3 regions of the Chelatococcus daeguensis genome follow, and region 3 is predicted to be linked to each of the others. Evidence: riboswitches for the same ligand, from Rfam matches in the RefSeq annotation. Region 3 holds a riboswitch; each other region holds the start of a gene.

Region 1 (10,117 bases), 1.6 Mb from region 3:
CCGCGGCAGGAGATCCGTCACGTCGATCTCGCCGCCTTCCTCGAAGATCCGGTGCGCCACCTCGGGCGAGACGGTGTCCCGCTGCAGATCGTTGTACCAATCCTTCTGCTCGGGCGTCGCCTCGGGGATGAACATGGAGGTGAACATCTGGCGGAAGACCGGGTCGTCCTGTCCCCAGCCCTCGCGCATCAGGGCACTCATCGCCTCGCGGCGCGCCACCTCGCGCGGGTCCCCGCGCCTGCGCCAGCCCCGGCTGAAGCCGCCGTAGAGCACCATGCCGGCCACGCGCTCGGGATGGCGCGCGGCATAGGCGATCGACGTGGCGCACCCGTGTGAGATGCCGAGCAGGAAGACTCGGCGCAGACCCGCGGCGTCGATGATGCTCTCAAGGTCGGCGATCATCGCCTCGAAGGTGAGATCGGCCGGGTCACGGTCCGACAGGCCGTTGCCGCGCTGGTCGTAGCGCACCAGACGGAAATCGGCTGATAGCCCTTCCATCCAGTGCTTCCACACCGGGCTGTCCCAGTCCCGCTCCAGATGCGACATCCAGTGGGCGGCACGGACAAGGGGCGGCCCCTGGCCGCTCAACGCATAGGCCAACCGCACGCCGTCGGGCGTCGCGCAGCGACGGATTTCCTGGGCCAGCGGCGTGGCTGCGGCCGGGCCCTGCGGCTCCGCCTCCCTCTCCTCGCGGGCCTCGACAGGCGCAGCCTCGCCCTCCCCGGCCTGCCGCGGCTGGACCATCGCGATCCGGCGGGCAGCCTCTCCGAGCCGGCGGATGTCCGTGCGCACCGTCTCGTCGTCGGGCTCGAGGGCCTGCAATATGCGGGCGTGGACGAGCGCGCGCTCCGGCTCGTCCGCCAGACGGTCGATCAGGATGCGCAGGAGACGCAGGCGCGTGACGTCGAGCTCGTCGCCGACGGCGATGCGCCAGGCCTCGAACTCCGGGCAGCGCGGCAGCGAGAGATCGTCGAGGAAGCGGCCGCGGAAGGCGCCGGCGAGCGCCTCCAGGCTTTCGGTGCCGAGCGCCTCGATATCGCGGATGCCGAGGCCGCGCAGCGGCGCCGCATCGAGGACCAGACCGTCCTTGTTGAGATAGACCGTGTTGCGGTCGGCCTCCAGAACGCCGCCCTCGCCGTTCTCGACGATCTGGCGGATCTTCGACAGGCTCCAGCGCAGCGCGCCGCGCGGGTCGTCCGGGATTTCCCAGAACATCTCGCACAGCCGCTCGCGCCGCTGCGGCCTGTCGGTCATGGCGAGATAGGCCAGCAGCGCCCGCGTCTTGCGCGACGGCGGCAGGGACACGGCCTCGCCGGCGCGAAGGACCGTCAGGTCTCCAAGAACGCGGATATCGAGCGACACGGCATGCTGCCTCTACTCGTTTCAAAATGTACCAATTGCGGCGGAGGGCTGAAAGTTATCATTCGGCCAGCGCTGCCGGGATGTGCCGCAGCGCACCCGACGAAACCCGCACCCCGTGCGCCGGAGTGGGAACGCTCGCCGGCTCGGCGGCTCGCCAACACAGTCGAGGAAGGATGGCGCCAAGATATTGACGCTGCCGCTCGCGATCGGCACGCTATCTAGTAGTCATGGTCTCTCGAATCGTCCTGAAACGAGAGCTAAGAGGGAATCCGGTGCGCCGAGCGGCAAGGCCGGAGCTGCCCCCGCAACTGTGAGCGGCGAGCCAATCGTCCATCGCGTGTCACTGGAGCCCGCGGGCTCCGGGAAGGCCGGACGAAGGCGACGACCCGCGAGCCAGGAGACCTGCCGTGACTGGAACGAAACGTCCTCGGGCGGGGTGTCCCGGTGGGTCGCTTGGGTCGTCGGGACCACGGCGTGAGCCGTCGACGCCATCCTCGCATCCGCCCGGCCTTTGCGCCCGATAATAGGGTTTGAAGCCGGTGTCTTTGTCCGTGGAAACCGAACGCCATCAACCAGATCAGGTCCGAGAACCCGCATCTGTGGACCGGCGCCTTCCAGGACGAGTTCAGGACGATGCTGAAGCAAGCGGCCGAGAGCGAGGCAGCCTGCGGGACGGGACACCATACCGCGCGGCTTCCTCGGGTTGAACGCGCCGCCGTGCGACCAGCACATGCACTTCATCGCCAACCGCTGCTACGCAGCCACCTGTGTATGGCGCGAATGCCGTGCAAACGATCTTGCGCCGGTACCCGGCGTGACATAGTGAATGTTATAACATTTCATTTTGCTGCGACGCGCCCTGCTCTCAGCCATCTGCGCCGCTCCCGCACGGGATGGACGGCAAAACCAGATGGCCTGTTTCCCAAAAAGGACCATGACCTTGCCAACCAGCTTCCTCCGTCCCTTCCTCGGGGCCTGCGGTGCAGCCGCCCTCCTGGCGCTTGCTCCACCTGCCGTCGCCGGGCAGACACAATATCCGCTGACGGTGAAGAACTGCGGCCGTGACATCATCTTTACGCAGGCGCCGACGCGCACGGTTTCCGTCGGCCAAAGCTCGACGGAAATCCTTTACCTCCTTGGCCTTGCGGAGAAGGTCGTCGGTACGGCGGTGTGGCTCGGGCCGGTGATCGAGGGCTACGAGGAGGTCAATGCCACCATCCCGCGGCTCGCCGACAACGATCCAAGCTTCGAGAGCGTGCTCGGCGCGAAGCCTGACCTCGTCACGACGCAGTTCCAGTGGCAGATCGGCCCACGGGGCGTGGTCGCGACGCCCGAGCAGTTCGCCGAGCTTGGCATCCCGGTCTACACCTCCCCGGCCGATTGCATCGGCAAGGACAATTCGAGTGGCGGCGACGGCGTGCGCACCACCAAATTCTCGATGGAGCTGATCTATCAGGAGATCGACGATCTCGCCCGCATCTTCGACGTCAAGGAGCGGGGCGACGCGCTGATCGCAAAGCTGAAGGCCCGCGAAGCGGCGGCCCGGCAGAAGATCGCCTCGCTCGGCGGCAAGGTGTCGGCCGTCTTTTGGTTCTCCAGCGCCCAGCTCGACATCGATCCCTATGTCGCGGGGCTGAGCGGCGCACCGGGCTACATCATGGCGACGCTCGGGGTCCGCAACGTCATCGAGAGCAAGGAGGAATGGCCGACGGTCGGCTGGGAGACGATCGCGCGGGCCAATCCGACGGTCCTCGTCGCCGGCCGGATGGACCGGCGCCGCTACCCGGCCGACGACATCACCGTGAAGCTGAAATTCCTCGAGAGCGATCCGGTCACGCGCCTCATGCCGGCGGTGAAGGACGGCCGCGTCATCGTCATGGACGCCCAGGCGATGAACCCGACGATCCGCACGATCGAGGGCATCGAGGTTCTCGCCCATGCGCTCGAGAAAGCCGGTCTCGTCCAGTGACGTCGCTACAGCTGTCCCCGGTCGAAGTTGACGCGGGCCGGACAAGGCCGGCGCTCGCGCCTTTGCGCTTCGTTGCGGATGGACTCGTCGCTGCCGCGATCCTGACGGCCGGGCTCGCGCTCGGCGCGGCCGTGGGCGAGACGTCCATTCCGGTTGAGACGGTGGCCAAGACCGTGGCCAACCGCCTGTGGAGTGCGGGCTATGCACTCGATCCCATCGACGAGGGCATCGTCTGGAACTACCGCATCGCGCGCGCCCTCGTCGCGGCCTGCTGCGGCGCCTCGCTCGCCTTGGGCGGCGTCGTGCTCCAGTCCCTGCTCCGCAACGCGCTTGCCGACCCGTATATCCTCGGCATCTCGGCGGGCGCTTCGAGCGGGGCGGTCGCGGTCGCCATCCTCGGCCTCGGCTCCGGCTTCGTATCGCTGTCGCTCGGCGCCTTCGCCGGAGCGCTCCTCGCCTTCGGCCTCGTCGCGCTGCTCGCGCTCGGGGCCGGACGGGGCCCGGCGGCCATCATCCTCGCGGGGATCGCCGGCTCCCAGCTCTTCAACGCCCTCACTTCCCTCATCGTCACGAAATCGGCGACCGCCGACCAGGCGCGCGGCATCATGTTCTGGCTACTCGGTAACCTGTCAGGCGTGCGCTGGCCGGACGTGTCGCTCGCCGTGCCCGTGACGCTCGGCGGGCTTCTCATCTGCCTCCTCCATGCACGTGCGCTCGATGCCTTCGCCTTCGGCTCCCGGTCCGCGGCATCGCTCGGCGTGCCGGTGAAGCGCGTCTATGCGGTGCTCATCGCCGCCTGTGCCTTCATGACGGCGACCATGGTGAGCATCGTCGGCTCGATCGGGTTTGTCGGGCTCGTCATTCCGCATGCGGCGCGCCTCATCGTCGGCGTGCGGCACGGGCGACTGCTGCCCGCCTCGGCCCTCATCGGCGCAACCTTCATGATCGCGGCGGACGTCCTGTCCCGCACGGTCATTCCCGGGCAGGTCCTGCCCATCGGCGTCATGACGGCGCTCGTCGGGGCGCCCGCCTTTGCGCTGATCCTCATACACAGGCCCGTTGCCCGATGATCTTGAGCGCACAGGATCTCGTCTGGAGAGCCGGACGGCGGGCCATCGTCGACCGAGTGTCGCTCGATGTAACGCCGGGCGAGTTTCTCGGCCTCGTCGGGCCCAACGGTTCCGGCAAGACGAGCCTGATTGCGATGCTCGCAGGCCTGCGCGCGCCGGTCTCGGGCACCGTCACCCTCGCCGGCACGCTCCTCAACCGCATGAAACGCCGCGATCTCGCGCGACAAATCGCCCTCGTCGAGCAGCAGGCGGAAACGGCGGAGCGCCTGACGGCCCGCGAAGCCGTCGCGCTCGGCCGCACGCCGCATCTGAGCGCCCTCTCCCCCTGGTCCTCACGCGACGAGGCGATCGTCGACAAGGCCATGGCGGATGTCGACATGGCGCATCTTGCGTCCCGCTCCTGGCAGACCCTCTCCGGCGGCGAGCGCCAGCGGCTCCACATCGCCCGCGCGCTCGCGCAGGAGCCGCGCATCCTCATTCTCGATGAACCGACCAACCACCTCGACGTCGAGCACCAGATCGGTCTGCTCGACCTCGTCCGCTCGCAGGACATCACCGTGATCGCGGCGCTGCACGACCTCAACCACGCGGCAATGTTCTGCGACCGCATCGCCGTCATGCAGGCCGGCCGCCTCGTTGCGCTAGGCAAACCTGCCGACGTCCTGACGAGCCGGCGCCTCGCCGAGGTCTTCAAGGTCGACGCGAGCGTCGAAATCGATGCCGCCGGCTCCTGCTTCATCCGCTACCGGCACCCTGTCGCGGTGCCGCGCGCGCGGCATGCAGCGTCCTGATCAGTGCCTGGACGCCCGCAGCGGCGTGACGTTGGGGCGTCCATCACCGGCCAGGGCGACGGAGGCCTCGACGCCGAAGACCTGGGCCAGCATGGCCTCGTCGATGACGTCGGCCGGGGTGCCGAAGCGCGCGAGCCGGCCGTTGCAGATGACGGCCACCGCATCGGCGAAGCGGGCCGCCATATTGAGGTCGTGCAGCACGACGAGCGTCGTCAGCCGCCGCGCGACGGTGAGGCGCCGGACGATCTCCAGCACCTCGAGTTGGTGGCGCACGTCGAGCGCGCTGATGGGCTCGTCGAGCATGAGCAGTCGCGGCTCGGCCGCGAGCGCCTGGGCGAGGAACACGAGCTGGCGCTGGCCGCCGCTGAGTTCGCCCAGATAGCGGGCGGCGAGCTGGTGCAGGCCGAGCTCGGACAGGACGGCGTCCACCGCCGCGAGATCCGCCTCCCCGACGCGCAGGCCGAGCCGCCCCAGACGCCCGACTAGTACCGTCTCCAGCACCGTCAGCGCGGCGCGTGCGCCGATGTCCTGCGGCATGTAGCCGATGCGCCCCGGCCGCCGGGCCTCGCCGTCGAAGGTGATGGACCCGGCGTGCGGCACGAGGCCGGCCACGGCCTTCACGAGGGACGACTTGCCCGAGCCGTTCGGCCCGAGAACGGCGAGGATCTCGCCGGGCCCGGCCGAAAGGTCGAGCCCGTCGATCACCTGCGTCGCGCCGTAGCGCACGGCGAGCTGCAAAATGGCGACTTTCACCAGAAGGCCCTCCGGCAGGACACCGTCAGCCAGACGAAGAAGGGCACGCCGACGAGCGAGGTGACGATGCCGATCGGCACGACCGCGCCAGGCAGCACGGTCTTGCTGGCGATCGAGGCGAGCGACAGGAGAAGCGCGCCGAAGAGCGCCGAGGCCGGCAGGAAGCTGCGCTGGTCCTCCCCCACCAGCATGCGCGCCACATGCGGCGCGACGAGGCCGACGAAGCCGATGGTGCCGACGAAGGCCACGGCGACGCCGGTCAGCGCCGAGACGAGGGCGAAGCAGCGCAGGCGCAGCCGCCGCACGTCGACGCCGAGGCCACGGGCCCGCTCGTCGCCGAGCTTGAGGGCCGTGAGCCGCCAGGCGTCGCGCATCAGGCACGGCACGCAGGCGACGAGCACAAGGAGGATGATGGCGAGCTTGCCCCATGTCGCCTTCTGCAGGCTGCCGAACAGCCAGAAGACGATCTGCTGCAGGGCCTCGGGCGAGGCCACGAACTGGAGGAGCGACAGCAACGCCTGGAACAGGAAGAGGAGTGCGATGCCGCCGAGCACCAGCATCTCGGGCGAGGCGTCGCGCGTCTGGCCGATGGCGTAGACGCCGGCGCAGGCGAGCGCGGCGAAGAGGAAGGCCATGACGGGAACGGCATAGGCCTCCGGCACGGGCAGCGCGACGCCGATGACGATGACGAGCGCGGCGCCGAAGCCCGCGCCCGCCGAGACGCCGAGCGTATAGCTCGACGCCAGGGGGTTGTTGAGGATGGTCTGCATAATCGCCCCCGACAGCCCGAGCGCCGCGCCGACGACGAGCGCGACGAAGGCGACGGGCAGCCGGATCGACCACACGATGGCATCGACCGAACGCTCTCCCGCCATGCCGGCGAGGGAGCGCACGACATCGGCCGGCGAGAGGAAGGCCGGGCCGGTCGCGACATCGAGGACGAGGCTCGCGACGAGCCCGAGGCTGCCGGCGAGGAGGACCATGGCGCGGCGCCGCGCGATGGCGCCGTGCAGGGCCGCGATGCCTTCGGCCCGGGGTTGCGCCAGCGGCGCGAGGAGCACGTCAGTCATGGCCGTAGTCCAGCATCCAGGTGCCGCTGAAGGGGATCGGCAGGTACTTCTCGTGGTAGTCCCGGAAGGCCCCGACCGGATCGACGTCGGCGAAGGCGGCGGGATAGAGCAGCTTGCCGATGAACTGCATCGCGACGAAGTCGTAGAGCGTGCGGCACAGGCCATGCTCGATGGCGGCGATCCGCCCCTCGCGGATGGCGGCAAGGTCGGACCAGCCGGCCCGTTCGGCATAGGGACGCAGGGTGGCGCGCGTACCGTCCGGCGTCATGTCATAGCCGGTGCGCACGGCCTTCGGCCGATTCACCCAGGACGAGCCGGCGATGAGGATGAGGTCCGGGTCCTCGGCGATGACGGTCTCGGGGTTGAGCTGCCCCCACGGGCCGGGCAGCCGGCCCTCGGCGAGGTTCTCGGCGCCGAGGAGCGTGATGATACGGCCCCACATGGTGCCGTTGTAGGTGTTGCCCACGGTGTCGGCGCCGCCCTGCCCCAGTTCCACATAGACCTTGGGGCGTGGCTTGCCGGCCCGCTCGCTTCTGGCCCGCTCCACCCTGGCCATGATCTCGGCGTATTCGCGCCGATAGAGGTCGGCGAGCTCTTCCGCGCGTTCCTCGGCCCCCATGACCCGGCCGATGGCCCGCGTCGAGGCGACATGCCGTTCGAGCTCCTGGGCGTTGTAGTCGATGACGACGATGGGGATGCCGGCGCCCTCGATCTGGTCGCGGGCCGTCGTCAGCGCCTTGTAGGCCCATTCGGAGAGGAAAAGGACATCGGGCTTCAGCCCGATCACCTTCTCGGCGCTGAAGCTGCCGTCGTCGGTGTGGCCGATATCGGGCATGTCGGCGAGGTTGGGGATGACCGCCTTGTAGCGGGAGAAGATGGCCGGTCGCCAGCCTTCCCACGGCGCACGCGAGATGCCGACGACGCGGCGCCAGCCTTCGAGCCCGGCCACGGCTGTGAATTCCTCGAAGTTGAAGTTGACGGCGACACGCGCGACGGGAAGCTCGACCGTGACCTTGCGGCCGAGCGCATCGGTGATTTCGGTAGGGGCCGCGCCCGCCGCGAGCGGACAAGCGATGACGACGGCTGCCGCGAGCAGCCTCGAAACGGTTCTGAACATGGATGCCTGCCTTGCCGGCTGTGCTGGCCGGCGCTGTTCCGGGAAGACACGCAACGTTGCGCTTCGGGTAGGAAGGCGTTGCGAGCGGACAGGGGGACGGGCGCTGTCGCCCGTTCAGGCAGCGGCCGGCGGCCCCCGTGGACAGGCGGAACAATGCCAGGCGAGGAAGCCGCGCGGCTCGTCGCGATGGTTCGCGAAGGCGATACGGTCCTCGATGCGGTAGGCAACAGGAGTAAAGGCGCCCGCTGCCGGCGGCACGGCGCTGCCCGTCAGGGGACAGCCGACGATGCAGCAGTTGAAGCGCCCGTCCGTCGCAGGGGTGCCCTCGTCCTGCTGCATATCCATGGTGCCGGGAGCGCAGAGCATGAAGGCAATGTCGCCGTCCGGGCCTGAGACGGCATGGACCTCGACGGCAAGGCCTGTAAGGAGCGACTGCAAAACGAAGAGATAGGCCACGACGACCGCTATCCAGCGTCGCGTTCCCGTCCCCTGCCGTCTGCGCCTCATTTGCACGCACCGTCCCCCGGTTCACCGGCGACATTAGCATCGCGCCGGTGCGGCTCAACAGGACCTCGCTGCGGCCCAACGCCGCCTCGCCCTTTGACATATGCTTAGCACTGGGAGCGCGAGCGTAATTGATGTCGCGCAACCGCCAGGGAGAGAGTTATATCATTAGATAAAGCAATTTTTAAATAATGTCCGACAAGCCACTTATATAAAATCATAATTCATTCTTTGAACGCGAACCGATCGCATTTAATGGAGGCGATCGCGCCAGAGCCGTCCGGCAGGTCTCTTGCGCCTCTCCAGCGTGTCAACAATCGAGGAGACCGCAAGGGATGGGTCCCCTAACCGCCGCAAAGGCTGATGCCCCCACGCTGCTCGGATCTTCATCGGCGAGGACGAGCGCTTCAATGGTCGCCCGTCTACGCGGATATCATGCTGAAAGCCCTCTCACCCTTCTCCTCGATCACCCTGTGGTGGCCCGCGCTCCATCTGGGAGCCGTCGTCCTCCTGCCGCTCGGCGCCGTCTTTGCGGGCCATGCGCTCGCCGCCCGGCTCAACAGCTGGCAAGAGCGGGAACCGCTTTGCGCAAAGGCAAGCACTCGAGCGAGTGGCAGAAATCGCATGCTCCACTGCCCGGCAAATTGAGGCAGGAATTCCCGCGCACCGCGCTATGATCGGCAGCCGGCGCCGGAAATGCGCCGGTGTGTACAAGGAATCTTTCGGGAGACGACATGAAGGTTGCCATTCTCGGGACCGGGGGTATCGGTCTTGCCACCGCCGCCTGGCTTGCCCACCACGGCCATGTGCCGGTGCTCTGGTCGCCGTCGGGCGCGGGCACGCGCGAGCTCGCGGCGGGGGAGAGCCTGCGCTACAGCGGCAAGATCGAGGGCGAGTGCCGGCCGGAGGTCGCTTCGAGCGCGGCCGGGGCTGTCGCGGATGCCGACGTCATCCTCGTCGCTGTTCCCGGCAACGGGCATCGCACCGTGATGGAAGCGGCGGCCCCGCACATCCGGCCCGGCCAGGTGGTCGTCATCAGTTCGTTGTGCTCGCTGAGCGCGCTCTACCTGTCGCGTCTCCTCGCCGAGCGGGGCGTCGAGGTGCCGATCGCCACCTGGGGCACCACGGTGCTGACGGCGCGCCGGCGCAGCGGCACCGAGGTCGCGATCATGACGGCGCGCACCAGCCTGCATGTCGCCACCCTGCCCGTCTCGCAGGCCGCCGTAGGCCTCGAGACCTGCCGGACGCTCTTCGGCGACCGCTTCCTCGCGCAGTCCGACGTGCTCGCCACCTCGCTCATCAACATCAACCCGGTGGCCCATCTCGGGCTGGCGCTCGGCAATCTCACGCGCATCGAACGCGGCGAGAACTGGCCGCAGTACCATTACATGACGGATTCCGTCAGCCGGCTGATCACGACGCTGGACCACGAGCGGCTCGCCGTTGCCGATGCCTTCGGCCTGAGGATCCATCCCATCGAG
Region 2 (10,117 bases), 490 kb from region 3:
ACCGGATGGTGCGGGAGATCTCGGCCGTCAACCGCGTCACTGAGACCGAGGCGCTGAAGCTGATCGAGGACAGCCTTGCCAAGTCACCCAAGCGGGCGGCGAAGGCGCCGGTCGAGGCCGATGCCGACCTTGATGCCGAGGACGTCCAGGAAGAAGCCGCCTGAGCCCTGCGTTAGACAAGAGCCCGGCAGCAATGCCGGGCTTTTCGCTGTCTGACCGTCGCCGTTGCTGGCGGCGCGGTCCCGGGCTCCGCTTGCGCTGCGCCGGTTTCATCATTGGCCCGCGACGGGGGCCGGCCGCCTCGTGCGGCACGCGGCATGCACCTGCACCATTCGCAGGCGCGCCGTTCCGCGACCTGGCAGGCCGCGCAGCCGATCATTCTTCCGTGATGATCTTGTAGGTCCAGCCGGGCGTCAGCGGCTTGCCCGCAGTCAGGCCATTCAGCACGAGAAAGCGCTCGAGCGGCCGGTCGGGCGCCGACATGCGGCTTGCGAGGCTCTCGGGCGTGTCGCCGGGCTGCGCCGTGATCAAGGCGATGCGGCGCGGCCGGATGGACGCGATTTCGTGCGTGGAGAGCCGGCGGAAGCTCGCGAGGGTCTGTCGGAAGGCGCGCATGGTGGCGGTGCTGTTGTCGCGCGAGGCGTAGACGAGGCGGTAGACGGCACCGTCGACGCGGATGGCGGCCAGCTGGAAATACCACTCCTTGCCCTGGGTGGTGCCAGTCGCCGCCGGCAGGCCGTTGATCGTCGTCTCGGTGATGTTCTGGGTCGTCATGCCCTCGATCCAGCCCGAGGCGAGGAAGTCCCGGAGGCTCTGTGCCGGCGGCAGCTCGACGGCGTCGAGGCGGAGGGCATGCGAGCCGTCGGGCGAGACGCCGAACACGGCTTGGGCCGTATTATCGAGCTGGAATCCCTCCGGTCCGGCGAAGGTGATGCCCAGGCGCGGATGCTGGAAGCGGCGTCCCTGAACGACGCCGTCGGCCGGGTCCTCGCCATAGGCGATGCCGTTGATGGCGTTGAGATAGGCATTGCGGTCGGCCGCCCCAGCCCGCGTGCTGCTGGCCAGCCGTGCCGCGGCGATGGCCTGGGACACGCGCTCCGGCGTTGTCGGGTGGGTCGAGAGGAAGTTCTGCCCCTGGGCCGACCGGCTCGAGCTTCCATTGAGCTCGGCGTTGCGGCTGAGAGAGACGAGGAAGCGCGCCGCACCATAGGGGTCGTAACCCGCCTTGGCGATGGTGCGCACGCCGATGCGGTCCGCCTCGAGCTCCTGGGCGCGCGAGAAGCCTGCGATCGACAGGCGCGTCTCGTCTCGCACCTGCTCGCTCGCCGCCGGGTCGTTCAGCACCTCGGAGACCACGCGGCTGACGAGCATGGAGCGCTGCTCCATCTCCGCGCGCGCGACAGCGTGGCGTGCGGTGACGTGGGCGATCTCGTGCGCCAGTACGCCGGCGATCTCCGACGTGTCGTTGGCGAGCGCGAGCAGACCGCGCGTGACATAGACGTTGCCGGTCGGAAGGGCGAAGGCGTTGACAGTCGGGGAGTTGAGGATGGTGACGCGATAGCTCTCTGCCGGACGGTCGCTCGCCGGCGCCAGCTTGGCCACAACCTGCTGCAGCAACTGCTCGGCCCTGGCGTTGCGGTATTCGCCGCCGAGCGCGGTGACGAGTTGCTGGTGCTCGCGGCTTGCTGCCCGGTCGAGCCCCGTCAGCCGCGGCGCCGCCGGCGGCAGGGGGGCAGTGTCCGGCAGCCGGCTATTGTCGAAAGCACAGCCGGCCAGGAGAAGTGCCATGGCAAGTCCTGCCGCCAGACGCGCGGTACGTCCCGGCAAGACCAGACCTGTCCTGTCGCTCAGCCTGCTCATTCCGTTCCGGCCACCTCGATCCGCTCTATGTCTTCCGCCCGTGTTACCTCGATCAGCGGGCCGCCGCGCAGCTCGACGACGCCGCGTACACGCACCCGGCGCCCTTTGAGAGAGGCCGCAGAGAGACCGGCCGCGCGCATGGTCTCCCAGATCGGTTTCGAGACGGTGACCGTCATGTCCTCAGACCAGCTCCGGCCGAAATTGAGATAGGTACGGGCTGTACGCTCGCCTACACTCGCCACCGTGCCCTCGACGATGGCGAACCGCCCCGCCAAGGCTGCAAGCCCGTCAAGATCGCTCGCCTCCCGCACCGCATGCTCGGCTTCGCGCCACAGCCCGCGTACCTCGCGCCGCGCTTCTGTCTCTGCCGCGAGCAACGTCGGTATGCAACCCTTCACGCCATACTGCGGCCACACACGCGCCAAACCGTTCCGCACCAACAGCTCCTCGAGCATCATGACATCGGATGCGCCTTCGGCGTCGGTTGACGCGCGTTGTGGGAAAACGTCCCACGCGGCCGAAAAGTTCTTTCCGACCAAGATTGAGGCAACATTGCGGCCCCAGCGGTCCGTTCCCGCCCCGATTGCGGCAAGCGTGACCTCTTCTCCGGCGAGTGTTGCAAGTCGTCCACGCCAGGTTTCGGCCGCCGGCCCGTCCTGCGGCAGCAGGGCACCCGCGATCCGCACCGTGCGGCCGTCATCGAGATTCAGGTCGCCATGATGTGTGACGGCGGCGATGCGCGCCGTGCCGGCGATGCGCCCCGGGCAGGAGGCTGCGCGAGCCGGCGCCGCTGCGATGAGCGCCACGAGAACGGCCGCGATGCCGACATGATGCATGTGCCGCGCTGCAATTTCGAGAATCATGTGCTAAAGGGGCTGCGGTTGTCCCGGTAGCTCAGCAGGATAGAGCAACGGTTTCCTAAACCGTAGGTCACAGGTTCGAATCCTGTCCGGGACACCATCCCGTCCATTGTTATCCCGCCAGCAGTGGGCCGGCCAGCGCTTGCGGCGCCGCCCGCGCGTGGGCGCGTGGCAATTTGTGCCGGGCGGCGGTAGTCTCATGTTTCGGGAGCCAGCGGGGCGCCGCGGATGCAACAGACGGGAACCGGCAAGGCGCAACTGCGCCGCCCGGGGGATGGCGATGTCGCTCAAAGGCCCGCCGTGATCCGGCTGGTTGCGCTGGCGGCGCTTGTCGTGCTTTTCGATGTCTTTCGGCCGCAGATAGTCGGCATCGACTTCGAGCAGGCCATCGAGATCTATTCGCCGCTGTTGCGCGGCCTGCTCATCGGCATCTACGCCCTTGGCCTCTGCTTCGGCCTGATGGTGCCGCGCCGCTTCGCAGCCACGCTGCTGCGCGCGTGGCCCGTCTTCCCGGTGCTGCTTCTCGCGGCGTTGTCTGCCTTTTGGTCGCCGCTTCCGGGGGTGACATTGCAGAAGGCCTTCGCCAGCACGGCGACCTTCGTCCTCGGCTGCGGCTATGTTGCGTATTTCGGCGCCCGCGAGACCTTGCGTCTGGTCGCCATCGTCCTCGCCATCGGCATCCTCGCCAGCGCGCTCTTTGCCTTCGCTGCGCCCGAACAGGCGTTGCACCAGCGCACGGATGCCTTCGAATCCATCCATGCCGGTGTCTGGCGGGGCGTCTTCTACCATCGCGTGCTGCTGGGTCAGGCGGCGGCCCTCACATGCATCACCTGGCTCTTCTGCGCCGGGCCGTCCCTCGGGCCGCTCGTTCTGCGTCTCGCTATCGCCGCCGTGGCCGTGCTTTGTCTCGTGCGGTCGGAATCGGCCGGCGGCTATGCGGCGCTCGTCATCGGGGTTGCCGCCATGGCCGGGCTTCGCCTCCTCGAAGGGGCCGGGCGGAGCCTGCGCGGTGTGCTGCTGGTCCTTGGCCTCTTCTTCCTCGTTCCGCTGCTGCTCGCGTCGCAGGCGCTGCTCGCCGCCGGCATCATGGCCCTCGGCCGAGACCTCACCTTCACCGGCCGCTGGCAATTGTGGGTCCTGCTGATCGATCTCGCGAGGGAGAATCCCTGGCTCGGTTACGGCTTCAGCGCCGGCTACCAGGTGCTTCGGCCGGCCATCACAGCGATGTTCGGCTACGATTTCGTCAATCCGCACAGCGGCTACATGGACATTCTCATCGGCCTTGGCGTCGTCGGGCTCCTCGCCGCTCTCTTCGTCCTCTTCGTTCTCCTTCGCCAGTCCTTGCGTCTCGCCTTGCGGGAGGACGTGGCACGGCTCGGAGCCTTGCGCTGTATGCCTTTCGCCGTCGCTGTCTTCCTGATCGGTGCAAATGTGGTCGAAGCCATGCTGATCGAGAGCCGCGGCTTCGCCACCGCGCTGCTCGCGCTGACCTTCGCGGCCGCGGGTGATGCGGCACGCGGCATCACGGCTACCCGGCGTCGGGCTACGGGGCTGGCCGTTCTGCCCATCCTTTCGGGACAGACGCGATGAGGCGCGCCACGACCCTCCTCCCTGCCGTCGCGCTGGTCGCCGCCGGCCTTGTCATGTTGCGGTCCGAGTGCTGGGCAGTTCGCGCGATGGGAACCCTTGTGCCGGAGTTCGGCGCAAGACAGCTGTCGCGCGTCGCGATCGCTGATTCGCCCGTTCCGGGGCCGCTCGGCGACATCGAATCAGGCGAGGTTCTGGCCGTTGCGGCGCTGTCCTGCGACAGCGAGTGGCTCGTCCTGGTGGCGCGGAGGGCTCGCGATGAGGCGGAGCGGCAGCGCGGAGCCTGCGCCGATCTGCGCCGGCGCCTCGTGCGGGCCTCGCCCCGTTCGGGCGATGCCTGGCTTGCGCTGGCTGCCACCCACGTGACCGGGGGGCGCCTCGACGACCAGGGCAGGGCTGCCCTCGCCCTGTCGATCCGCACCATGCCTTTCGAGGCGTGGATGGCGGAGCGGCGGGTGCTCTTCGCCCTCGATGCCTTCGACGCCCTCACGCCGGACGAGCGCAGGCGCATCGCGGCGGATTTCGCCATCCTCGTGATGTCCGGGCATCGCATGCAGCACATCCTCGCGCGCGCGTCGCTGGACCCGCGGGCCGAAAAGGTCGCGCTGGCGCTGGGTGACTTGGCGGGCGGCGAGGTGCGCGCATGGTTCGCCACCCAGCTCGCGCGGCTCGATGCCGCCGAGAAGTGACGCTGTCCACAGGCCGCAGCGCGTCAGCCCGTTTGACACCCGCTCCGGCCGAACCCATATTCGATGGATGATGTTGAAGGTCGTGCCACAGCGCCGTTTCCTGCTTCGCGCGGGTTCTCTCATCGCGGGAATATAGCCCCGGACGCGGTGTGGCCATTGGGCTGCCCGGGTTCGGGGCAGCCGCCGGGCTTCGGCCTGACGACCGCCGGCGTAGGCCGGCCATACACGACATCACACGACAGTCATCCACATCATGCGGCTAGGGCGCCGCGCGCCGGCCGGCCGTAGAGGCGGTCGCGCTGCGAGGGCCGTTCCGCGAGCGGCCTGCCCGTCAGGAAGCGGCACCGGGCCGTCGAACGCTCATCGGGAGGTTATTCCATGTCCGCCGTATCGTCGCGCCGCGCCTTGCGCCGTCCGCCCATCACGGTCTCGCAGGAGGATTTCGACCGGCTTTACGCGCTGGCCGAGGCCGCGGCAGATCGCCAGCCGGAGGTTGCCGAGAATCTCCTGGGCGAGCTCGATCGGGCCAAGGTCCTTCCAGCCGGCAAGCTGCGCAGCGCCGTCGTCGCCATGGGCTCGCGCGTCACCTTCGAGGACGAGGTGACCGGCAAGGTGCAGACGGTCGAGCTCGTCTACCCCGGTGAGGCCGATATCGCGGCCGGCCGCATCTCCATTCTGACTCCAATCGGCGTCGCGCTCATCGGCCTCGCCGCCGGCCAGTCGATCTCGTGGGAGACGCGCAGCGGCGAGCGGCGGCAGCTCAAGGTCCACGCCGTCGAGGAGCGGTCCTGAGGCGCCAACGGGCGCCTCGGCGGTGACGCTCGGCAAAAAGCGTGATTGCAAGCGCCTCGTGAAACGGTAATGTGCCGGTGACGGTGCCTCGCTCCCGCGAGGTGAAAAGGGAACGCGGTCGAAAGCCGCGGCTGCCCCCGCAACTGTAGGCGGCAAGCGCCGGGCCGGATGCCACTGGGACCCATGGTCCCGGGAAGGCGGCCCGGAGCCGAGAGCCGCAAGCCAGGAGACCTGCCGTCGCCGATCCACGCGTGAGGCTGCCGGGTGTGGCAGCCAGGGAGATGCACGATGACCGCAGTCGCAACCGCCCGCGTTGCCAGCCGCGCCGAAGCCTTCAAGGTGGCGCTTCTCGCCTTCGTCCTCGGCACGGGCCTCGTCTTCGTGACGGGCTTCGCCCATCCCGACACCATCCACGACGCCGCGCACGACACGCGCCACGCCCTGAGCTTCCCCTGCCACTGACGGGCAATGCTTCAACGCGTGCTCGCGGTCGGCCTTGTGGCCGGCCTCGTTGCCGGGCTTGCGGTTGCGGTCCTGCAGCATTTCACCACGACGCCGCTGATCCTGGCGGCGGAGGTCTATGAGGTCGAGGCCGAGCAGCAGGCCCGTGGCCTGCTGGTGCCGGCCAATATCATCCTCGCTCACGGCGGCCACGGCGCCCGTGCTGCCGCATCGGGCGGTGAGGCCGGCTTCGATGCCGGCAGGGCCTTGCTGACCGGGCTTGCCACGATCGTCACGGCCGTCGGTTTCGCCCTCGTCATCCTCGCCGCCATGATCGCGGCAGGCGGGCGCATCGACGAGCGCCGGGCCCTCGGGTTCGCCTTCGCCGCCTTCCTCGCCGCCGGCCTTGCACCGGCCCTCGGCCTCGCGCCGGAACTGCCCGGCAGCGCCGCCGCGCCGCTGCTGGCGCGGCAGGTCTGGTGGATCGCGACGGCGGCGCTGACCGCGGGCGGCCTGTGGCTGTTCGTGCACCACGGCGCGTTCTGGGCCCGAGCTATCGCCCTTGCCATGATCGCGGCGCCGCACGTCGTCGGCGCGCCGCATCCGGCCGCCTACGAGAGCCGCGTGCCGGCCGAGCTCGCCGCCCAGTTCGCCGCCACCTCGCTCGCCGTCCAGGCGGTGCTGTGGCTGTCGACCGGGCTCCTCGTCGGTCTCCTCTGGCAGCATCTGGCCCACCGGGCGGGTGAGGCGTGATGGCGGCGCCCGACGTCACCGTCTTCGTCTGCGTCTCCTGCCGGCGGCGCGCCGACAATGCCGTCGGCTTCGATGAGCCGGGCCGCGTGCTCGCCGAGCGCCTCGCCGACCGGCTGGCCGATGACGCGCCCGGCGCCGCGGTGGTGCCGGTCGAGTGCCTCGCCGTCTGCAACCGCCCCTGCACGGTGGCGCTCGTCGGTGACGGCAAGTGGACCTATCTCGTCGGTGACCTCGACAACGAGGCCCATCTCGACGACATCGCCGCTGCCGCACGGGCTTATGGCGCCACCGAGAACGGCATCATCGCCTGGAAGGAGCGGCCGCTGCCCTTCCGCAAGGGCGTCGTCGCGCGCGTGCCGCCCCTGGCCTTTCGCCCGCAGACGCCGACGCCGGCCCTGAGCGGCAGCGATGCGCTGACGCAGGACTAGCCGCGCCGCTCCTGGCGCAGCCCCCGATTTTCTTGTGCCGCCGTGATGCGGCAGACTGGACCGACAGATGCAAGCGACCCTTCCAGCAACGACGGCCAAGGTGCCGTGTACCATCGTCACCGGCTTCCTTGGCGCGGGCAAGACGACCCTCGTGCGCCGCATCCTCGAGGGCGGCCACGGCCGGCGCATTGCCGTCATCGTTAACGAATTCGGCGACGTCGGCTTCGACGGCTCGTTCCTTTCCGGCTGCGGCATCGCCGGCTGCCCGGAGGAGGCGGTGGTGGAGCTGCCCAACGGCTGCCTGTGCTGCACGGTGGCGGATGACTTCGTGCCGGCGCTCGACCGGTTGCTCGCCATTGAGCCGGCGCCCGACCACATCGTCATCGAGACCTCGGGCCTCGCCCTGCCCAAGCCGCTCGTCAGCGCCTTCAACTGGCCGCAGATCCGCTCGCGCGTCACCGTCGACGGCGTCGTCGCCGTGGTCGACGGGCCGGCCGTGGCGGAGGGGCGCTTTGCCGACGATCCCGCCGCGCTGGCGGCGCAGCGTGCGGCGGACGAGACGCTCGACCACGACAATCCGCTCGAGGAGGTGTTCGAGGACCAGATTCTGTGCGCCGACCTCATCGTGCTCAACAAGACGGACCTGATGACCTCGGCCGAGATCGAGGCCGTGTCAGCACAGATTGCCAGCGAACTGCCGCGCGCGGTCAAGATCGTGCCGGCGGCCAACGGCGCCATCGACGCGCGCGTGCTGATCGGCCTCGGCGCGGCGGCGGAGAACGACCTTGCCGCCCGTCCGTCGCACCATGACGACATCGGCGAGCACGACCACGACGACTTCGAGAGCGCTATCTTCCCGGTGGCCGATGTCGATTCGCCCGAGGAGATCGCCCGGCGCGTCGCCGCCGCGGGCGCGGTGGATGGCGTCCTGCGCATCAAGGGTTTCCTCGCGCTGCCGGACAAGCCCATGCGGCTCGTGGTGCAGGCGGTGGGATCCCGAGTAGGCCATCATTTCGACCGGGCATGGAAGCCGGGTGAGGAGCGCGCGGGCCGGCTCGTCGTCATCGGCCTCAAGGGCTTCGACCGGGATGCGGTGGCGGGTGCGCTCGCCGGGTGAGGAGCGCGCGGGCTTGCCGGCTGCGTGAGAGCTGAGGGACGGAGGCGATGCACCTCCTCGCGACGACATCCGTGACGCTCGACGAGGCGAACGAGGCGGTGGATGTCGCCCAGTCGCCGGGCGACGTCGTCGTGCTCTCCTTCGCCGACAGCGATCTTGCGCTCGTCGCGGCCGCCCATGCCCGTCTCGCCCATGCTCGCTCCGGCAGCGACTTTCCCAGCCTGCGCCTCGCCGACCTCAAGCGGCTGCGCCATCCCCTGTCGGTCGACCTCTACGTCGATCAGGTGGCGGCGAAGGCGCGTTTCGTCCTGGTGCGTTGCCTCGGCGGCGTCGACTACTGGCGCTACGGCCTCGAGCGCCTGTCACAGCTCGCGCGGGAGACGGGCTTGATGCTCGCGGCGGTGCCCGGCGAACCGCGGCCCGACCCTGCGCTCATGGCGCTCTCCAGCGCCTCGCCGGACCTGCTGCGCGCGCTCCATGCCGATTTCTCGGCCGGCAGCGAGGCAGCGATGCAGGCAATGCTCGGCCGCATCGCCGCCGCCCTCGGCCATGAAGCGGCGAGCGAGACCGCGTCTGCACCGCCGGCGCCGCTGCCGCCGCTCGTCGCCTGGTCGGCGGAGGGCGGGGCCGTGGAGCCCGTGGCGGCGCTCGCAAGCCTGCCGGCGGACCGGCCGGTCGTGCCGCTCCTCTTCTATCGTTCGGCGCTCGCGGCCGGGGATGTCGCGCCGGTCGCAGCCCTTGCCGAAGCCTTGGCCGTGCGTGGCCTCGCGCCGCTGCCGCTGGCGCTCACCAGCCTGAAGGACCCTGCCGTCGCCGAGCCGCTGCGCCGGCTCCTCGCGTTGCGCCCGCCCGCCGTGATCGTCGCGCTGACGGGCTTTTCGGCGCGGGACGATGCCGGCTTCGTCCTCGACGCGGCCGGGGTGCCCGTCATCCAGGCGATCGTCTCGGGCAGCACGCGCGAGGCCTGGGCGGAGGCGCCGGCCGGCCTCGCCGCGGCGGATCTTGCCATGCAGGTCGTGCTGCCGGAGGCGGACGGGCGCCTCATCGGCCGCGCCGTCGCCTTCAAGGAATGGGCGCTCGACGTGCCCGCGGCCGATTTCGTCGGCCGGCGCAAGGTCGCCGATCCGGAGGGCGTGGCGGCGGTCGCGGACCTTGCCGCCCGCTGGGCGCGCCTTGCCGCGACGCCGCGCGGCGAGCGGCGCCTTGCCTTCGTCCTGTCCGACTATCCTGCCCGTGCCGGCCGCGCCGGCTATGCCGTTGGGCTCGACACGCCGGCGAGCCTCTGCGCCATCTTCGACGATCTCGCCGCGGTCGGCTTCGACACACGCCGCAGCTTCGATGTGGCCGACGTGATGCCGCGGCTGACGGGCGCCGTGCCTCCCTCCCCCCGCTTGCGGGGGGAGGGGGCCAGGGGGCACCCGGTCGCCGCGGCTGATCTCTCCCGAGATTCGGCGGCCCCCGGCGAAGCGCTCCTGTCCCTTGCCGATTACCGCGCCTGGTTCTCCGCCCTGCCCGCCGCGCTGCAGGCGGAGGTTCTGGACCGCTGGGGCGCGCCTGAATCGGACCCCGCCTGTCGCGACGGCCATTTCG
Region 3 (10,117 bases):
GACGGTGCACGGTGCCAAGGGGCTGGAGGCGCCCTTCGTCATCCTCGCCGACGACTGCAGACAGCCCAACGGCCGCCATGATCCCAAACTCTTCGCGCTGCCCCTGCAGCACCGCGGCCGCGCCGGCCCGGCCACGGTGCCGGTGTGGTCGCCGAAGCGCGACGAGGACACTCCGGCCATTGCACGGCTCAGGGAAGCGGTACGCACGCGCGAGGCCGAGGAGCACAACCGCCTCCTCTACGTCGCCATGACCCGCGCGAAGGACCGGTTCGTCGTCGCTTCCTACAGCAACGGCAAGCGCGGCAAGGACGGCAACTGGCCCGAGCTGCCCGCCATGTGCTGGACTCGCATGATCCGCCGCGGCCTGGAGGGTCGGCTGGAAGAGGTCGAGGTGGACGGCCTGAGGGTCCAGCGCTGGCGAAGCGGCCCCCTCGACGCTCTCGCAGCCGCGCCGGCCTCCGCCGAGGATAGCGCCGGCATCGCCATGCCCGATTGGCTCGATCGGCCGGCGCCTGCGGAGCCGGAGGCGCCGCCGCCGCTCAGCCCCTCGAGCGCGCTCGCCGCCGCCGATAGGCCGCACCGTCCGGGTGACGGGCCCTTCGCCGCCGACGCGCGCCTTGCCGGCACGCTCGTACACCAGCTCGTCGAGCATCTGCCCGGCCTGCCTGCCGCGGCGCGCCGGACGGCGGCCGAGCGATTCGTCGCCGCGCGGGCCGGGCGCCTCGACGAGGCGAAGCGGGCCGGCGTTGTCGCCCAGGCCCTCGCCCTTCTCGACGAGCCGGCGCTCGCGCCCCTCTTTGGCCCTGACGCGCGCGCCGAGGTCGCCGTTGCCGGCGAGATCGCCGTCGGCAGCACGAGGCGCGCCGTCTCGGGACAGATCGACCGGCTCGTGGTGAGCGACGAGACCGTCGTCTTCGCCGATTTCAAGACGAGCGTCCGCCCTCCGGCGGATCTCGCGGCGGTGCCCGAGGCGCATGTCGTGCAGCTCGCCGTCTATGCGGCGCTGCTTGCGGACATCTTCCCCGGACGCAGCCTCAGGGCCCTTCTCGTCTACACCGCCGGGCCGCGTGTGCTGGAGGTTCCCGGCGAGGCGCTCGCCGCCGCGCTCGGCCGGATCCCGGTGTTGTGAACGGCCAGGGTGCCACCAGATCTAGCGTCAACGTGTGGGCACGCACACAAGTTGCCTTGACCGGAACGGGGGGCCTTCCTACGTTCGGATCGACTTGCTGCGCAGACTGCGCCGCGCATATGGAAAGGAACTCATCATGGCGACTGCGAAGGTGACAGATGCGAGCTTCGAGGCCGATGTCCTGAAGTCCGCAGAGCCCGTCGTCGTCGATTTCTGGGCCGAATGGTGCGGACCCTGCCGCATGATCGCGCCCGCGCTCGAGGAAATCGCCACCGAGATGGCCGGCAAGGTCAAGGTCGTCAAGCTCAACGTCGACGAGAACCCGAACACAGCCGCCCAGTTCGGCATCCGCTCGATCCCGACCCTCATGATGTTCAAGGACGGCAAGCTCGCCGGCCAGAAGGTCGGTGCCCTGCCGAAGAGCGAACTGTCCAAGTGGATCTCGACCGCCGTCTGAGTCGCGGCGCATCGACGCTGGAAGAAGGGCCCGCCGGGGCCCTTTTTTCTTGCCGCGATTGCCTGTTGCCGCCGCCGGGCCGCCGTGGCATGCCGGAGCCATGCAGGACACGGACCTCCCCATCGCCCATCTCGTCCTCGGCGGCGCCCGCTCGGGCAAGAGCCGCCATGCCGAGGCGCTGGTCAGGGCGATGCCGGGACCGTGGATCTATATAGCCACTGCCGAGGCGCGCGACGCCGAGATGTTGGAGCGCATCGCCCGCCACCGTCATGACAGGGAACCCCAATGGCGGACTGTGGAGGCGCCTCGCGCCCTCGTCGCGGCCATCGCCGCGGCGCCGGAGGGCGCGCCCGTCCTCGTCGACTGCCTGACCCTCTGGCTCACCAACATCATGCTCTCGGACGAGGATGTCGAGACCGCTTGCCGGCAACTAACGGAGGCGGTAGCCCGCCGAAGGCGGCCGCTCGTCCTCGTCGCCAACGAGGTCGGCTTCGGCATCGTGCCGGACAATGCGCTCGCCCGCCGCTTCCGCGACCATGCCGGCCTCCTCAACCAACGCCTTGCCGCCGTCGTCGACCAGGTCACCCTCGTGGTCGCCGGCCTGCCGCTCACCGTGAAGGGACGCGACCGATGACCGCCATCTCCCCCGAGGAAGCCGCCCGCCATCGCGAGAAGATGGTGAAGCGCAAGGCGGTGCAGGATGCGGAGGTGGCGGCAAAGACACGCGAGAAGGGCCTCCTCATCGTCAACACCGGCCCCGGCAAGGGCAAGTCGACCGCCGCCTTCGGCCTCATGCTGCGCGCCCTCGGCCACGGCTGGAAGGTGGGCGTCGTCCAGTTCATCAAGGGCAACTGGGAGACGGGCGAGCGCCGCGCCATGGAGCGCTTTTCCGACCTCGTCGAATGGCACGCCATGGGCGAGGGCTTCACCTGGGAGACGCAGGACAAGGCCCGCGACATCGCCGCCGCCTCGCGCGCGTGGGACAAGGCGAAGGAGCTGATGGCGCGGGACGACGTCCGCCTCGTCATTCTCGACGAACTCAACATCGCCCTGCGCTATGATTACCTGCCGCTCGACGCGGTGGTGGCGACGCTCACGGCGCGGCGGTCGGATCTGCACGTGGTCGTCACCGGTCGCAACGCCAAGCCGGAGATGGTCGCCGCCGCCGATCTCGTCACGGAAGCGGGGCTCGTCAAGCATCACTTCGCCGCTGGGGTGAAGGCACAGGAAGGTATCGAATTCTGATGGTAACGCCCGCGGTGATGCTCCAGGGCACCGGCTCCAACGTCGGCAAGTCGCTCATCGTCGCGGGCCTGTGCCGCCTCTTTGCCCGCCGCGGGCTCACCGTGCGCCCCTTCAAGGCGCAGAACATGTCGAACAACGCCGCTGCAGTGGCCGGCGGCGAGATCGGCCGCGCCCAGGCGCTGCAGGCGCGCGCCGCCCGCGCCGAGCCCACCGTGCACATGAACCCGGTGCTGCTGAAGCCCGAGAGCGACCGCGGCTCCCAGCTCATCGTGCAGGGCCGGCGCCACGGCCATCTCGACGCGCGCGACTTCACCGGCCGGCGCAAGGCGCTGATGCCCTTCGTGCTCGGCAGCTTCGCCAAGGTCTGCGAGGGGGCGGACCTCGTCATCGTCGAGGGCGCGGGCAGCCCGGCCGAGATCAACCTGCGCGCCGGCGACATCGCCAACATGGGCTTCGCCACCGAGGCCGACGTACCGGTGGTGCTCGTCGGCGACATCGACCGCGGCGGCGTCATCGCCAGCCTCGTCGGCACCCATGCCGTGCTCGGCGAAACCGACCGTGCCATGGTGCGCGGCTTTCTCGTCAACAAGTTCCGCGGCGATCCCGCCCTCTTCTCCGCCGGCATGACGGCGATTGCCGAGCGCACCGGCTGGCAGCCGCTCGGCCTGCTGCCCTGGCTTCCGGAGGCGAGCCGGCTACCTGCGGAAGATGCGCTCGACCTCACCGGCACCGGCCGCAAGCCGGGCGACACCTTCATCGTCGCCGCCCCCGTCCTGCCGCGCATCGCCAATTTCGACGATCTCGACCCGCTCAGGCTGGAGGAGGGCGTCTCCCTCGTCCTCGTGCCGCCCGGCCGGCCGATCCCGTCCGACGCCGACCTCATCGTACTGCCCGGCTCGAAGGCGACCATCGCCGACCTCGCCCATCTCAGGGACGAGGGCTGGGACATCGACATCCTCGCCCATGTGCGCCGCGGCCGGCGCGTCGTGGGCCTGTGCGGCGGCTACCAGATGCTCGGCCGCACCATCGCCGATCCCGAGGGCATCGAGGGCACGGCCGGTGTCGTGCCGGGGCTCGGCCTTCTCGACATCGACACGGTCCTGACGGGCGATAAGACCGTGCGGCCGGTCGAGGCCGTCCATGCAGGGACGGGCTATGCGGTCACCGCTTACGAGATCCACCTCGGCCGCAGCGAAGGGCCCGATTGCATGCGCGCGCCCTTTCGCGTCGCCGGCGAACGCGAAGGGGCCATGTCGCCGGACGGGCTCGTCATCGGCACTTATCTGCACGGCATGTTCGCCGCCGACGACTTCCGCCGGGCCTTCCTCGCCCAGGCGAGCGGCGGCACCTTCCGCGCCAGCCTCGCCTACGAGCGCAGCATCGAGGAAGCCCTCGACAGGCTCGCCGCCCATGTCGGCCGGCACATGGACGTCGCCGCACTCCTCGCCATCGCGCAGGAGCGAGGCGGCGAGTCGATCCGCTAACGCTCCCCGTTCACCTTGGCACGCACCTCGGCCGCAAGCGCCTCGATGGCGGCCGGCGTCGACGGCCCGCCGCAGATGGTGAGCCTGTCGGACAGGAAGAGGCGCCGCTCGGGCGGCAGCACGCGGGCAAGCGCCGGGTGGACGAGAAAGGCCGTGCCGTTGTCGATGGCGCGGGCATCGGCCTCGTCCATCACCACGAAGTCCGGCGGGTCCATGACGAGTTGCTCGAGGCGCACGAGGCCGCCCTGCGTCAGGCCGAGGCGGGCCTGCATCGGCTGAAGGCCCATGTGGCCGAGGAGTTCGCCGACGAGCGAGCGTTCCCCCGGCACATAGCCGCGCCGGTAGAGAACGAGCGCGGTGGCCGGGCGCCGTGCGATGCCCCTGGTACGCGCGAGCGCCGCCTCGATCTCGGCGGCAAGCGCCGCGCCGCGCTCCGTATGGCCGAGCCGGGCCGCAACGGCCCTGAGCTGCTCGCGCCCCCCGGCGATGTCGCGCCAGGGGTCGAGCACCATCAGCTCCACGCCGTGGCGCTCCAAAAGCTCGCGCTTGACGCGCGTCCCGTACCGGCCACTGAGCACGAGGTCCGCCTCGCCGACAAGGATCTCCTCCCCCGTGCCGCCGTTGACCGGAAGGTCATCAACCAGCCCCGCGAGGAAGGAATAATCCTCATCGCGCGACAGGGGGCTGAGCGAGGCGATCTGGCCGCGGTCGGCGAGTGCCAGCAGGAGTTGGTCGGCGCACAGGTTGAGCGAGACGACCCGCGCCGGAGGCGTTTCGGTGTAGCGGACAACGGACGGCACGGTTTCCGATCGGCCGGCCGCGGCGAGGCGCACCATATCCCCCTCCCCCCGCTCGCGGCGGGAAGGGGTCAGGGGTGGGGGGCCGGCGGGTGCAGGCCGGAAGCCTTCCGGGCCGACGGACACACCACCTGCAATCGTCGAACGCCCGCCGGCGGAACCGCCCCCCACCCCGGCCCTCCCCACCACTGCGTGGGGGGAGGGAGGAGAGAGGCGCTCCGGCTCGCTGCTGCCGGAAGCCGGCCCAAGGCCGAGCCCTGTTGCAAGCACGATCGCGAACGCGACAGCCGTCCTCATATCCTCATGTCCTTGCCTGCCCTTACGGGCGCAATCTCGGCCGCAGCCTTACGGCGCTCCTTGCGCCGGCGCAAATGCACGGGCGGTGTATCCGCTCCGCGTGCTTGCGGCCGAGCCGCGGTCTGCGTAAAGAGGCCCTGCGTTGGTGCCCCGCCGCAGCGGGGTGAAACGGGAACACGGTGCAAGACCGTGGCTGCCCCCGCAACTGTGAGCGGCGAGCGGCGATTCGACGAAGCCACTGGGGCCATCGGGCACCGGGAAGGCCGAATCGCCGCAGGGACCCGCAAGCCAGGAGACCGGCCAGCGCGCGAGGCAACCCTGACATCCGCCGGAGGGGCGGAATGGAGGTTTTCATGGCCGGTTCCGCCGGCCGCCGGACGCTCTCCGGCGGTATCTTCCTTTTGTCTTCCCTCATCCTTGCCGCCACCGATGCCGCCAGCAACGAGATAGCCCTGCGCGAGATCGTCGTCACGGCGACGCGCGGCCCGCAGGCCATTGCCCGCAGCGGCAGCGCCGTTACCGTCATTACCGGCGAGGAGATCGCCCGCGCGGGCGCTCGCACGCTCAACGAGGCCCTGCGCCGCGTGCCCGGCCTCGACCTCACCGAGAGTGGCGGCACGGGCGCCACCGCCTCTGTGCGCCTGCGCGGCGGCGAGCCGGGCCAGACCCTGGTGCTGATCGACGGCGTGCGCGTCAATGATCCGTCCACCGGCAACGGCCAGTTCGACTTCTCGTTGCTGGTGCCGACCGGCATCGAGCGCATCGAGGTGCTGCGCGGCCCCCAATCGGCCCTCTACGGCTCGGACGCGATGGGCGGCGTCGTCAACATCATCACCCGCAAGGGCCGCGGCGAGCCGCGCGCAGCCATCGCCGCCGAGGGCGGCAGTTACGGCAGCAGGGGGGTGCAGGCCGCCGTGTCCGGCGGCGATCCGCGCTTCAACTATGCCATCTCCCTCAACGGCTACGACACCGCCGGCTTCTCGCGCTGGGGCCACCGCATCGGCCGCCTCCGCGCCCGGCACCCATGGCCGCTGGAGAACGACGGCGCGCGCCGCTTCGGCCTCTCCGCGCGCTTCGGCTTCTCGCCGAGCGAAGACGTCGCCTTCGACCTCGGCGGCTCGGCCTATGTCAATGCCACGCAATACGACGCGGCCTTCGGAGCCTTTCCCGACACCCCGTCGTCGAGCGTCCAGCGCCTCGGGCAGGTCCATGCCAGGGCGACCGTCCACGCCTTCGACCGGCGGCTGAAGAACACCTTTCTCGTCTATGCCAACCGCACCGAGCGCGACTATCGCTCCATCAGCTATTACGGCAGCACGGCAGCGCCGGTGACGGACTGGTCGAAGGATGGCTATGTCGGCGGGCGCGTCGGCGCCTCCTATCAGGGCGATCTCTCGCTTGATGCCTTCGGCCTCCTTACCTTCGGCGGCCAGGTGGAACGCGAGACGTTGACGAGCACGAGCCAGCCGGTGCTGCCGGTGCCCGGCCTACGCACGACGCTCGACGATGCCGTCCAGACCACCCGCTCGCTCTTCGCCCTGCACCAGATCGCCCTCGCCGAGCACTTGAACCTGTCGCTCGGCGGGCGCATTGACGACATCGAGGGGGCGGACCGCTTCGCCACCTGGCGCGCCACCCTCGCCTACGACATCGCGGAGAGCGGCACCGTGCTGCGCGCAAGCGCCGGGACGGGCGCCAAGGCTCCGACGCTCTACCAGCGCCTCGATCCGCTCTACGGCAATGCGGCGCTCAGCCCGGAGCGCTCCTTCGGCATCGACGCCGGCATCGACCAGAAGCTGTTCGACGGGCGGCTCACCCTTTCCGGCACGCTGTTCCTCAACCGCTTGCGCGATCTCATCAATTTCCAGAGCGATCCGTCCTGCCGGCCGGACCAGCCCTTTGGTTGCTACGTCAATGTGGCGCGGGCCGAGACCAGCGGCTTCGAACTGGCGGCGAAGGCCGAGCTCATTCCCGGGAGGCTTGGGCTCGACATCGCCTATACGAACCTTGTCGCCATCGACCGCACCACCGACCTCAGGCTCGCCCGCAGACCGGAGAACGCCGCGCGCATCGGCCTCACCTTGACGCCCGCGCCGGGCCTCGTCATCGCGCCGACGCTCGTTCTCGTCGACGCGCGCTATTCCGCGGCGCACGAGAAGGACAGGCTCGCCCCCTATGCCCGGCTCGACCTCTTCGCCTCCTATGAGGTGTCGGAGGGCGTGTCGCTCTTCCTGCGCGGTGAAAACCTCACCGATGCGCGCTATGAGGAGGTGAAGAACTACGGCACGGCGGGGCGCTCGCTCTACGCCGGCCTCAAGGCCAGCTGGTGAGGCGATGGACGGCGCAGGGGGCAGGGAGATCGAGGAGGAGGCGGCCCGCCGCTCCGGGCGCTGGCTGGTGCCGGCGCTCGTCGTCATCCTCCTCGTCCTGTGCGTCCTGTCGCTGATGCTCGGCCCGGCGCGGCTCACGCCAGCCACGGTGATCGAGGGCCTCCTCGGCGACAGCGGTGGTGCGGGCGTCGTCGTGCGCGACATCCGCCTGCCGCGCACCCTGCTCGCCGTCATCATCGGCGCGACGCTCGGCCTTGCGGGCGCCGCCTTGCAAGGTCTGCTGCGCAACCCGCTCGCCGCACCCTCCGTCTTCGGTGCGCCGCAGGCGGCGGCGCTCGGAGCCGTCGTCGTCATCTATTTCGGCTATGCGGAGGTCTATTCGCCCGCCCTGCCGCTCGCCGCCATCGCCGCCTCCTTCCTGTCGGTGCTCGTCGTCATCCTCATCGCCGGTGAGGGTGCGAGCCTCGTCGTCCTCGTCCTTGCGGGGCTTGCCATCTCTAGCCTCGCCGGGGCGGCCACCTCGCTCGCCATCAGCCTGTCGCCCAACGCCTTCGCCGTCACCGAGATCGTCTTCTGGCTCATGGGCTCGCTGGAGGACCGAACCATGCGCCACGTCGCGCTCGTGGCGCCCTTCGCGCTTCTCGGGGCCGCGCTCCTCCTCTCCCAGGGTGGGGCGCTGCGCACGCTGGCGCTCGGCGAGGAAGCCGCCCGCAGCCTCGGCATCGACGTGCGCCTGCTGCGCCTTGCGGTCGTCACCGGGGTGGCCGTCGGCGTCGGCGCGAGCGTAGCGGTCGCCGGCACCATCGGCTTCATCGGCCTCGTCGCCCCGCACATCGTGCGCCCGCTCGTCGGTCATGACCCGGGCCGCACGCTCGTGCCGGCAGCGCTCGCCGGGGCGGTGCTGCTGACTGCGGCCGATTGCGCCGTGCGTGTCATCCCCTCCGCCACCGAGGTCAAGCTCGGCGTGCTCACCGCCATCGTCGGCGTCCCCTTCTTCCTCTACATCATCGTGCGCCGCCGGGCCGAGCTGACGGGAGCGCCGGCATGACGGGTCCCACTCTCGCCGCCCGCGCCGTCGCCGCGCGCCTCGGCGGCCGGCAGGTGCTCGCCGGCGTCGACCTGACACTTTCGCCCGGCAGCCTGACTGCCATCATCGGCCCGAACGGCGCCGGCAAGACGACATTGGTGCGGGTAATGGCCGGGCTCGTGCGGCCGGAGGTAGGCACGGTGCTCCTCGGCGAACGGCCGCTGCCGGCGCTCTCGACCCGCGAGCGGGCCCGCGCCATTGCCTATCTGCCGCAGGGTGGCACCGTCGCCTGGCCGCTGCCGGCCGCCGACGTCGTCGCCCTCGGGCGCGTGCCGCACGGCGGCGGGCCGGGAACGGGCCGGATTGATCCGGCTGTCGCCCGCGCCATGCGCGCCACCGACAGCGAGGCCTTCGCCGGACGGGCCGTCACCACCTTGTCGGGCGGCGAGCGGGCGCGCGTCCTGCTCGCCCGCGCGCTCGCCGTCGAGGCGCCGGTGCTCATCTGCGACGAGCCGGTCGCCGCGCTCGATCCGCGTCACCAGCTCGCGGTGATGGGCGTGCTCGCCGCCGAGGCCCGGAAGGGCCGCGCCGTCGCCGTCGTGATGCACGACCTCGCCCTTGCCGCGCGCCATGCCGACCGGGTTGTCATCCTCGCCGAGGGACATCTCGTCGCCGCCGGCACGCCGCACGCGGTGCTGACCCCGGCCCTGCTGGCGGAGGTCTTCGGGGTCGCCTCTCTGCGCGAGGAGCGGCCGGACGGGCTGCTCGTCCTGCCCTGGCGCCCGCTTGCGCCCGCGTCCCCTGTTTGACGACTGACGCACAACGTCATACCTCTAATCGACATACCCCGGTCCCGAAAGGCGGGACGGAGCATTCGGTTCGAGAGAAGTCGATCATCTGCCATGAAGGACGGCAGCCCAAGCCCGGACACCCGCGCGCGTATCATCGCCGCCGCCGAACAGCTCTTCCGCGACATCGGCTTCCAGAAGACGACCGTTGCCGACATCGCCAAGACGCTCTCCATGAGCCCAGCCAACGTCTACCGTTTCTTCGCCTCCAAGAAGGACATCAACGAGGCGGTGGCCGAGCTCATGACCGGCCGCAAGCGAATCCGGCTCGAAGCCGTCGCCAGCGAGCCGGGCACGGCGCGCGAGCGCATGCGCCGCCTCCTGACTGAGATGCACATCATGATGGCGGAATTCGCCGATGCCGATGCCAAGATCCAGGAGATGGTGGCCGTCGCCATCGCCGAGAGCTGGAGCGTCATCCACGACCACATCCGCGACATCGACACGATCATCGCCAATGTGGTGCGCGAGGGCATCGCCGAAGGCGAATTCTCGGATGTGGA

What was found. A riboswitch is a leader RNA that binds a small molecule or an ion and turns the genes downstream of it on or off. The one in region 3 is predicted to bind cobalamin.
Region 1: another riboswitch for cobalamin. It lies ahead of BOQ54_RS20240 (ribonucleotide-diphosphate reductase subunit beta); the one in region 3 lies ahead of BOQ54_RS00295 (TonB-dependent receptor plug domain-containing protein).
Region 2: another riboswitch for cobalamin. It lies ahead of BOQ54_RS02590 (CbtB domain-containing protein); the one in region 3 lies ahead of BOQ54_RS00295 (TonB-dependent receptor plug domain-containing protein).

Annotation. Positions count from the first base shown of each region.
Region 1 is NZ_CP018095.1:2,010,090-2,020,206, reverse strand. It holds gene BOQ54_RS19745 (alpha/beta fold hydrolase) at 1-1,362, opposite strand, end outside; cobalamin riboswitch at 1,574-1,786, shown strand; partial or broken gene BOQ54_RS20240 (ribonucleotide-diphosphate reductase subunit beta) at 1,924-2,170, shown strand; gene BOQ54_RS09600 (ABC transporter substrate-binding protein) at 2,297-3,331, shown strand; gene BOQ54_RS09595 (FecCD family ABC transporter permease) at 3,394-4,401, shown strand; gene BOQ54_RS09590 (ABC transporter ATP-binding protein) at 4,398-5,192, shown strand; gene BOQ54_RS09585 (ABC transporter ATP-binding protein) at 5,193-5,945, opposite strand; gene BOQ54_RS09580 (FecCD family ABC transporter permease) at 5,942-7,015, opposite strand; gene BOQ54_RS09575 (ABC transporter substrate-binding protein) at 7,008-8,132, opposite strand; gene BOQ54_RS09570 (hypothetical protein) at 8,247-8,588, opposite strand; gene BOQ54_RS09565 (NAD/NADP-dependent octopine/nopaline dehydrogenase family protein) at 9,371-10,117, shown strand, end outside.
Region 2 is NZ_CP018095.1:554,737-564,853, forward strand. It holds gene BOQ54_RS02555 (CarD family transcriptional regulator) at 1-164, shown strand, start outside; gene BOQ54_RS02560 (M48 family metalloprotease) at 376-1,788, opposite strand; gene BOQ54_RS02565 (thermonuclease family protein) at 1,857-2,723, opposite strand; tRNA gene BOQ54_RS02570 (tRNA-Arg) at 2,744-2,820, shown strand; gene BOQ54_RS02575 (O-antigen ligase family protein) at 2,949-4,310, shown strand; gene BOQ54_RS02580 (hypothetical protein) at 4,307-4,996, shown strand; gene rnk (nucleoside diphosphate kinase regulator) at 5,375-5,788, shown strand; cobalamin riboswitch at 5,853-6,041, shown strand; gene BOQ54_RS02590 (CbtB domain-containing protein) at 6,077-6,250, shown strand; gene BOQ54_RS02595 (CbtA family protein) at 6,257-6,982, shown strand; gene BOQ54_RS02600 (DUF1636 family protein) at 6,982-7,410, shown strand; gene cobW (cobalamin biosynthesis protein CobW) at 7,478-8,527, shown strand; gene cobN (cobaltochelatase subunit CobN) at 8,575-10,117, shown strand, end outside.
Region 3 is NZ_CP018095.1:64,394-74,510, forward strand. It holds gene addA (double-strand break repair helicase AddA) at 1-1,129, shown strand, start outside; gene trxA (thioredoxin) at 1,266-1,586, shown strand; gene cobU (bifunctional adenosylcobinamide kinase/adenosylcobinamide-phosphate guanylyltransferase) at 1,687-2,220, shown strand; gene cobO (cob(I)yrinic acid a,c-diamide adenosyltransferase) at 2,217-2,831, shown strand; gene BOQ54_RS00285 (cobyric acid synthase) at 2,831-4,315, shown strand; gene BOQ54_RS00290 (ABC transporter substrate-binding protein) at 4,312-5,151, opposite strand; cobalamin riboswitch at 5,536-5,728, shown strand; gene BOQ54_RS00295 (TonB-dependent receptor plug domain-containing protein) at 5,763-7,739, shown strand; gene BOQ54_RS00300 (FecCD family ABC transporter permease) at 7,744-8,787, shown strand; gene BOQ54_RS00305 (ABC transporter ATP-binding protein) at 8,784-9,575, shown strand; gene BOQ54_RS00310 (TetR/AcrR family transcriptional regulator) at 9,669-10,117, shown strand, end outside.